4 regions of the Enterobacter cloacae complex sp. 394I7 genome follow, and region 4 is predicted to be linked to each of the others. Evidence: predicted binding sites of a transcription regulator. Region 4 holds the regulator's gene; each other region holds the start of a gene.

Region 1 (2,190 bases), on a different contig from region 4:
CGTTCCGGGCAGGGGGATACATCCAGATTGAGTGCCCGGAGCACACCGTGGCGTATACGGACTTCGACGTTCCGGATGAGTACCGTGCCGACTGGGACAAATTCAATCTTTTCCGTTTTGTGTCTGACGTTAAAGAACCGACGCTTCGCGCCTACTCAATGGCCAACTACCCGGACGAGAAGGGCATCATTATGCTCAACGTGCGTATCGCCACGCCGCCGCCGAATGTGCCTGATGCACCCCCGGGCGTCATGTCGTCGTATATCTGGTCCCTGAAACCGGGAGATAAGGTGACCATCTCCGGTCCGTTTGGCGAGTTCTTTGCTAAAGAGACCGAGGCTGAAATGGTCTTTATCGGTGGTGGCGCGGGCATGGCACCGATGCGTTCGCACATTTTTGACCAGCTCAAGCGCCTCGGAAGCAAGCGCAAAATCAGCTTCTGGTACGGGGCACGTTCGCTGCGAGAGATGTTCTATGATGATGAGTTTGAGCAACTGGCGCGTGAAAACCCAAACTTCACCTTCCATGTGGCCCTCTCCGATCCGCAACCGGAAGATAACTGGACCGGCCACACGGGGTTCATCCACAACGTGCTTTATGAAAACTACCTCAAGCAGCATCCTGCGCCAGAGGATTGCGAATTTTACATGTGTGGGCCGCCAGTGATGAACGCTGCAGTCATTAAGATGCTAAAAGACCTGGGTGTGGAAGATGAGAACATCCTGCTGGATGACTTCGGGGGGTGATGATGCTGACGTTTCTGGCAACTTTCGCGGTTTTTTTGCTTGTTGTACTCGGCATGTCTCTGGGCTGGATCATAAAGCGTAAAAGCATTCAGGGCAGCTGTGGTGGTATCTCCGCGCTCGGGATGGAAAAAGTGTGCGACTGCCCCGAACCCTGCGACGCCCGTAAAAAACGCATGGCGCGCGAGGCCCGGCGGATCCTGTAGTGAGTCCGGTGTTTCCCCTCTTCCTGGAGGAGAGGGGAAACACACTTCTCAACTCTCATTTCTTTACTGTATACTTATCCAGTGATGAGTGAGGGCTTACTATGCGCAAAATAATCCATGTCGATATGGACTGCTTTTTTGCCGCAGTGGAGATGCGTGATAATCCGGCGCTGCGGGATATACCTATTGCGATTGGTGGTAGCCGTGTCCAGCGCGGTGTGATCAGCACCGCCAACTACCCTGCGCGCAAATTTGGCGTGCGCAGCGCTATGCCAACTGCCATGGCGCTAAAGCTGTGCCCTCATCTCACGCTGTTGCCCGGCCGATTTGAAGCCTACAAAGAAGCCTCCCTGCATATCCGCGAGATCTTCTCTCGCTATACCTCGCTGATTGAACCTCTGTCGCTGGACGAAGCCTACCTGGATGTCACTGACAGCCTGCACTGCCACGGCTCCGCAACGTTAATGGCGCAGGAGATCCGCCGGACTATCTTCAACGAGCTAAATCTGACCGCTTCCGCGGGCGTCGCACCGGTGAAATTTCTCGCCAAAATAGCGTCTGATTTGAATAAACCCGATGGTCAGTACGTCATCACTCCGGAAGAGGTTCCGGCGTTTTTAAAAACGCTGCCGCTCGGCAAAATCCCCGGCGTGGGGAAAGTGTCTGCTGCAAAGCTGGAAAGTATGGGATTACGGACCTGTGAAGATGTACAGCGAAGCGATCTGGCCATGCTGCTTAAGCGTTTCGGTAAGTTTGGTCGCGTGCTGTGGGAGCGCAGTCAGGGAATTGATGAGCGCAGCGTGAGCAGTGAGCGGCTGCGTAAATCGGTCGGGGTTGAACGCACGCTGATGGAAGACATCCATGACTGGTCCGAGTGTGAAGTCATTATCACTGACCAACTTTATCCCGAACTGGAGCGGCGGTTAGCGAAAGTAAAACCCGATCTGCTGATTGCCCGTCAGGGCGTTAAGCTGAAGTTTAATGATTTCCAGCAGACGACGCAGGAGCATGTCTGGCCGCGACTGAATAAAGACGATCTTATCGCCACCGCGAGAAAAGCCTGGGAAGAGCGGCGGGCAGGGCGGGGAGTGAGGCTGGTGGGGTTACACGTGACGCTGCTGGATCCGCAACTGGAGCGGCAGCTGGTATTGGGGTTATAGCTGACGGATTCGTCAGCCCGGCAGGCAACGTGCTACCGGGCATCATACGGCGAATTACTTAGCAGGGATCGCTTTCAGCAG
Region 2 (2,190 bases), on a different contig from region 4:
GCGCGCCAGCTGCAGTGCCGTAGTGATGCCCATCGTATTAAGCTTTTTTGAGATCCTGCGACCTACTCCCCAGATTTCTTCCACCGGCTGTAGTGAGAGCAGTTTCTCCGTTCGCTTTGGATTGCCTGAAGTCAGAGCAAGTACGCCACCAAACTTCCGCCATTCCTTAGATGCCCATTGTGCGCTTTTAGCCAGCGTTTTGGTCGGCCCCATCCCGACGCCGATTGTCAGCCCCGTACCGGAGCGCACGTGCTCGCGCAGCTGCCGGCCGAAGTCCTCATAATCGATGCAGCTGTCTATACCGCGGATATCCAGAAACATCTCGTCAATGCTGTACTGCTCCACGCGCGGTGCCAGCTCCTCGAGATGAGACATAACCCTGTTCGACAGCGATGCATAAAGCTCGTAATTGCTCGAGAACGTGATGACCGGCTCCGGGAATTGTGCCGTCCTCAGCTGGAACCAGGGGACGCCCATTTTAATACCCAGCCGTTTCGCTTCAGCACTACGCGCGATAACGCAGCCATCGTTGTTGCTGAGCACCACAACGGGCCTGTTACGCAGGTCCGGACGGAACACTTTTTCACAGCTCGCATAGAACGAATTCACATCAGCGAGCGCAAACATTAGTTAGTACCCCGCGTCTTATGTATGAATGCTATCACCACGCCGAATATCTGTAGTTCCTCCGGGTAGAGGGTGGGGTAGGCGGGATTCATCGGCAGCAGGGCGATTCGGGGTTTAAGCTGCAGGCGTTTAACGGTGAATTCACCATCTGTTTCTGCGATGACAATATCCCCCTGCATGGGTTTTTCGGCCTTGTCGACAATCATCAGGTCGCCGGAGTGCAGGCCCATATCTTTCATCGAATCGCCAATGGCACGGACAAAGTAGGTCGCGCTGGGGCGACGGATACAGTAGGCGTTCAGATCCAGTTCGTCTTCGGTGTAGTCCGCTGCCGGTGACGGAAAACCTGCCGGACAGCGCTCTGTGAAAAGTGGTGCGGTGAACAGTGCTGGCTCAGATGCGGGAGCGACAAAAAGGATCATGGCTTACCTCTTAAAATACCTGTTTTTATATACAGTATTATTTAAGATATTTTCCGTCCTGCAAGGAGAATTTTACCGGCTACTGTCAGGTCATTGTTCTGGCGGATAAAACAGGCTCAGAGTTATCCACAGAAACGGTGCATAACCCTGTGAGTGGATGCCGCGTATCTCAGCGTCTGCTAGGTCAGTGGCTCAATAAGTTTCCGGCCCTGGTTACCGGGATTGCCAACTGCCCGGCTGACGGGGTGCCATGTGAAATCTCCGGCGGAAAGACTGCCCTCACGGGCAATGTCTTCCGCCTCTTTACCGGTTGTCTTTTCGCTGAGCCATTTACGTGCGGCAGCCGGTGAGTACACGAGCGGTCGCCGATCGTGAATGTCCAGCAGTCCCTCATCCGCAGCTGCCGTGACGATCAGGAATCCTTCCTGGTCATTGCCGTTTACAAATGGTTGTTTCCCGATGGCTGCGAGCAGGAGTGGATTTCCGTCCTTACGGTAAATGAAAAACGGCTGTTTCACGCCGTTTTGCTGTTTCCACTCGAACCAGCCGTCGGCAAAGACAATGGCCCGTCCGTGCTCCCAGAGTGGCCTGAACATCCGGCTGCTGGCCGCAGTTTCACTTCTGGCGTTGATGAGAGCGGGCTTGTTCCACCACTCCGGGGCATAACCCCAGTGAACAGGATCAAGATGCAGCTGCGAGCGGCGTTCACTCAGCAGCAATACCCGGGTTCCGGGCGCGACGTTGTAGCGGCCGACGGGCTCCGGATCATACGGAATATCCCGTTCAGCTTCTTCTCCGAGAAAGGCCAGGTACTCCTCGCGTGAGTTGTACTGCGTAAACCGACCGCACATTGTGTTTCTCCGCTGTGGATCTCTAATCAGGGTTCACCTCAGTTCTGAACATAGGCCGTATTTCAGGTTCCTGCCATCGTGTGGCCGCCGTGCCGCTACTGTAGCCGGGACGCTGCGAATGCAAGGGTTCACTCTGTCGGTGTCCTCACCCGGTCGCAGTTAATTTCAGAGGCATTATCCGCTGTCTTCCCGTCGTTTTCCGTCTCAATTTTCGCCGTCAAACCGTCCAGCCAGCGTCTGCTTTTTCACTGCGCTGCGGCTTGCGGCACCGCCCCTGCATTCTCCGCTTT
Region 3 (2,190 bases), on a different contig from region 4:
TGAATACGGAAATATGCCGGCAGTACTGGCGCTCTTTACGCAGCTTTTCTGAGGCCCGTTCTGCGTACTGACAGACAGCCTGGCGCAGCGAATCGTATTCAGTGATCTTCTCGCCAAAACTGCGGCTGCAGACGATCTGTTGTTTAGTAGGCGGTGCTTCCTCAAGCGACATGCAGCTTTCCCCGTTCAGTTCGCGCACTGTTCGCTCGAGAACGACGGAGAAATTTTTCCGGATGAAGGCCGGGTTCGTCAGGGCCAGATCAAGCGCGGTCCTGATGCCAAGAACATTGAGCTTGCGTGCAATACGGTTTCCCACGCCCCAGATCTCTTCGACCGGCTGCAGTGAAAGCAGTTTCCGCGTTCGCTGAGGATTCCCCCGGGTCAGGGCGAGCACGCCACGAAACTGTTTCCACTCCTTTGAGGCCCACTGGGCTGATTTTGCCAGGGTTTTCGTCGGCCCGGCACCCACGCCGATGGTCAGACGGGTACAGTCATACACGTGCTGACGCAGCTGCCGGCCGAAGTCCTCCAGGTCCATGCAGTGCTCAACGTCGGTCAGGTCGAGGAACATCTCGTCAATCGAATACTGTTCCACCCTTGGGGCCAGCTCCTCCAGGCAGCTCATCACGCGCGCTGACATCGAGGCATAAAGTTCATAGTTGCTTGAGAACGCGTATATTTTTTCCGGGTACGTTTCGTTTTTCAACTGAAACCACGGCGTGCCCATTTTGATCCAGGGCTTTGCCTCGGCACTTCTTGCGATGACGCAGCCATCGTTATTACTGAGCACCACAACCGGCTTTCCTTTCAAATCAGGGCGGAAAACACGTTCGCAGCTGGCATAAAAGCTGTTCACATCGGCCAGGGCAAACATCAGTACATCTCCCTCGGGCGGTGGATGATGTGCGTGACGACGCCAAAGATATCCAGATCGTCCGGGTCGGGATAAATCGGCGACCAGGCGGCGTTCATTGGCTGCAGCGTCAGTCGTGGCGTCAGCAGAAGCCGTTTAACCGTAAACTCCCCCTGCACACTGGCCACAACAATATCGCCGTGCCGGGGCTTCTCTGCACTGTCCACAACCAGCAGATCGCCATTGTAAAGGCTGCCGTCGGACATGCTGTCACCGCTGGCACGGAGATAGTAAGTCGCGCTCGGGTGCCGTATGCAGTAATCATGGAGATCCAGGTCGGACTCGACATAGTCAGCGGCAGGGCTCGGAAAACCGCAGCTGGCCAGGTCTGCAAACAACGGATGGGCCTTTGGCGGGAGTGCTTTCCCGGTGCTGAAAAGCTGCAGTTTTATCTTTCCTCCTGACGTCTAAATATACTGGATATGCATACAGTATATTTAACAGCGTGAGGATAATCCAGATCACCTGCTTCATGAACAGGGTGAGTAACCTAAGTTACTCAAAATGCTATTTAATATCATTATGGGACATTTAAATTACTCATAATGAGAAATAGGGCTTTTATTTTGCCATTTTGCTCTTATAATATGTATCAAATTGAGTTTAATTGACGGAGCATAATGATGAATTTTTACTGCGATGATGGTTCAACTAATGTTAAGCTGGCATGGTTTGAAGGAAACGAGCTGCAGACCCGGGTTTCAGCTAACTCCTTCCGGCATGGCTGGAAAGTGGCGGAATTCAGTGCCGCAACGTTCAACTATCAGGTGGGCACGCTGAAATACACCTGGGACAGCGTCAGCCGGGATGCCATCCCGACAACAAACGTGGAATACCAGTACGGTGATCTCAACCTGCTGGCCGTGCATCATGCCCTGCTGAACAGCGGACTTGAGCCGCAGCCGGTGAGCCTGACCGTGACGCTGCCCCTGAGCGAGTATTATGACGGGGACTGCCAGCGGAACGAGGAGAACATCCGACGCAAACGAGAAAACCTGATGCGTGAGCTGGTTCTGAATAAGGGCAGGGCATTTACCGTAACGGACGTGAAGGTGATGCCTGAATCACTGCCGGCGGCGTTCTCCCGTCTCGCGGAGCTGAAGCCCGGACCCGCTGAGACCACCCTGATTATCGATCTCGGCGGAACCACGCTCGATGCCGGCGTGATTGTCGGACAGTTTGATGATATCAGTGCGGTACACGGCAATCCGTCTGTCGGCGTGTCACAGGTCACCCGCGCAGCTGCAGGCGCGCTGCGGGCTGCAGACAGCGAAACC
Region 4 (2,190 bases):
ACGTATCGAGCCCCAATTCCAGCGCGGGTTCCGCTGGGATAGACTTGCTTTTTACCAGGACGCTTAATGGTAAATTAAGTAATTTGTAGTAAATTCGTGGCCAGCCGGACATAAACGATGTAAAGCCTCTGGTTAATAATGCAATTGCGGCGCAAGGATAACAGAAAGCGCGCAAAATTTCTGTTGTTACCCGTCATACTTCAGGCAGCAGCGAAACACGCTGCGCCTACTGTTACTGACGCTATTTTAATTAAAAGGTTCTTTTAATGGCCAATAATACCACTGGGTTAACCCGAATCATCAAAGCCGCCGGCTATTCATGGAAAGGTTTCCGTGCCGCGTGGGTCAATGAAGCCGCATTTCGCCAGGAGGGCGTCGCCGCTATCATCGCGGTGATTATCGCCTGTTTCCTTGATGTTGATGCGATTACCCGCGTTTTGTTGATCGGCTCCGTGCTGTTGGTGATGATAGTGGAAATTCTCAATAGCGCTATTGAGGCCGTGGTGGACCGTATCGGTTCTGATTTCCATGAGCTCTCCGGCCGGGCGAAAGACATGGGGTCTGCTGCCGTATTGCTGGCGATTATCACTGCGGTCATCACCTGGGTCACGCTGCTTTGGTCACATTTCCGATAAGCCTCGAGAAATAATTAAGTCCCTGGTTTTTTGTGCAGTTTTTGGTTCCAAAATCGCCTTTGACTGTATATACTCACAGCATAACTGTATATACACCCAGGGGGCGGAATGAAAGCGTTAACGACCAGGCAGCAAGAGGTGTTTGATCTCATCCGGGATCATATCGGCCAGACGGGTATGCCACCCACGCGTGCGGAGATCGCTCAGCGTCTGGGTTTCCGTTCTCCGAATGCTGCCGAAGAACACCTGAAAGCGCTGGCGCGTAAAGGCGTCATTGAGATTGTATCGGGCGCTTCGCGTGGCATCCGTCTGCTGGTGGAAGAAGAGACAGGCATTCCGCTGGTGGGCCGTGTCGCGGCAGGTGAACCTTTGCTGGCACAACAGCATATTGAAGGTCACTACCAGGTTGACCCGGGCATGTTTAAACCGAGCGCAGATTTCCTGCTGCGCGTCAGCGGCATGTCGATGAAAGATATCGGTATTCTGGACGGCGATCTGCTCGCAGTTCATAAAACCCAGGACGTGCGCAACGGGCAAGTTGTGGTCGCGCGTATTGACGATGAAGTTACCGTTAAGCGTCTGAAAAAGCAGGGTAACACCGTCCAGTTACTGCCTGAAAACAACGAGTTCTCCCCGATTGTGGTGGATCTCCGCGAACATAACTTCTCTATTGAAGGGCTGGCTGTTGGGGTTATCCGCAACGGTGAATGGCTGTAATCATGTCATAACAGGCTACGGACCTGCCGTAGCCTGATTCAATCTCCACTGCCGGTATTTTTCATGTCACTGCTGACGACATCAGATAAGGCATTGTGGCGTCTTGCACTGCCAATGATTTTTTCCAATATCACCGTCCCTCTGCTGGGACTGGTAGACACGGCTGTTATTGGTCATCTGGATTCCCCCGTTTATCTGGGCGGCGTCGCGATCGGCGCGACGGCAACCAGCTTCCTTTTTATGCTGCTGCTCTTTTTGCGCATGAGTACCACCGGGCTTACGGCTCAGGCGTATGGCGCAAAAGATCCGTTGCGTCTGGCGCGTGCGCTGGTACAACCCTTGATCCTTGCCCTGGGCGCGGGTGCGCTGATCGTGGTGTTGCGCACGCCACTGTTTGATCTGGCGCTGCATGTCGTTGGCGGGAGCGAGGCGGTACTTGAGCAGGCGCGACGCTTCCTTGAAATTCGCTGGCTCAGCGCGCCCGCATCACTGGCGAACCTGGTCCTGCTTGGCTGGTTACTCGGCGTGCAGTATGCCCGTGCGCCAGTCATTCTGCTGGTGGCAGGTAATCTTCTCAACATCGTGCTTGATGTCTGGCTGGTGATGGGTCTGCATATGAACGTGCAGGGCGCCGCGCTGGCGACGGCAATTGCAGAATACGGTACCTTTTTCATCGGCCTGTGGATGGTCTGGCGCGTGCTGGCCCTGCGCGGTATCTCGCTTACGGTGCTCAAAACCGCGTGGCGCGGTAATATCCGCACGCTGCTGGCGCTTAACCGCGACATTATGCTGCGCTCGTTACTGCTTCAGCTCTGCTTTGGCGCGCTGACGGTCTTCG

Evidence for each region. Region 4 encodes LexA, which represses DNA repair genes until DNA is damaged. Its sites were predicted from a motif close to TNCTGTATGTACATACAGNA; they were not measured.
Region 1: a site for LexA is predicted at 1,014-1,033, ahead of dinB (DNA polymerase IV). Genes of this name have one in related genera too.
Region 2: a site for LexA is predicted at 1,067-1,086, ahead of umuD (translesion error-prone DNA polymerase V autoproteolytic subunit). Genes of this name have one in related genera too.
Region 3: a site for LexA is predicted at 1,328-1,347, ahead of umuD (translesion error-prone DNA polymerase V autoproteolytic subunit). Genes of this name have one in related genera too.

What each region holds. Positions count from the first base shown of each region.
Region 1 covers NZ_JBXWCR010000004.1:28,913-31,102, forward strand. Annotated here, with positions in the region: gene nqrF (NADH:ubiquinone reductase (Na(+)-transporting) subunit F) at 1-746, shown strand, start outside; gene nqrM ((Na+)-NQR maturation NqrM) at 746-949, shown strand; gene dinB (DNA polymerase IV) at 1,051-2,109, shown strand; gene pepD (cytosol nonspecific dipeptidase) at 2,164-2,190, opposite strand, start outside.
Region 2 covers NZ_JBXWCR010000010.1:94,011-96,200, reverse strand. Annotated here, with positions in the region: partial or broken gene AC2FAP_RS21995 (Y-family DNA polymerase) at 1-627, opposite strand, end outside; gene umuD (translesion error-prone DNA polymerase V autoproteolytic subunit) at 627-1,049, opposite strand; gene AC2FAP_RS21985 (SOS response-associated peptidase family protein) at 1,229-1,900, opposite strand.
Region 3 covers NZ_JBXWCR010000012.1:22,478-24,667, reverse strand. Annotated here, with positions in the region: gene AC2FAP_RS22660 (Y-family DNA polymerase) at 1-874, opposite strand, end outside; gene umuD (translesion error-prone DNA polymerase V autoproteolytic subunit) at 874-1,305, opposite strand; gene parM (plasmid segregation protein ParM domain-containing protein) at 1,537-2,190, shown strand, end outside.
Region 4 covers NZ_JBXWCR010000009.1:67,698-69,887, reverse strand. Annotated here, with positions in the region: gene plsB (glycerol-3-phosphate 1-O-acyltransferase PlsB) at 1-112, opposite strand, end outside; gene AC2FAP_RS21310 (diacylglycerol kinase) at 267-635, shown strand; gene lexA (transcriptional repressor LexA) at 744-1,352, shown strand; gene dinF (MATE family efflux transporter DinF) at 1,416-2,190, shown strand, end outside.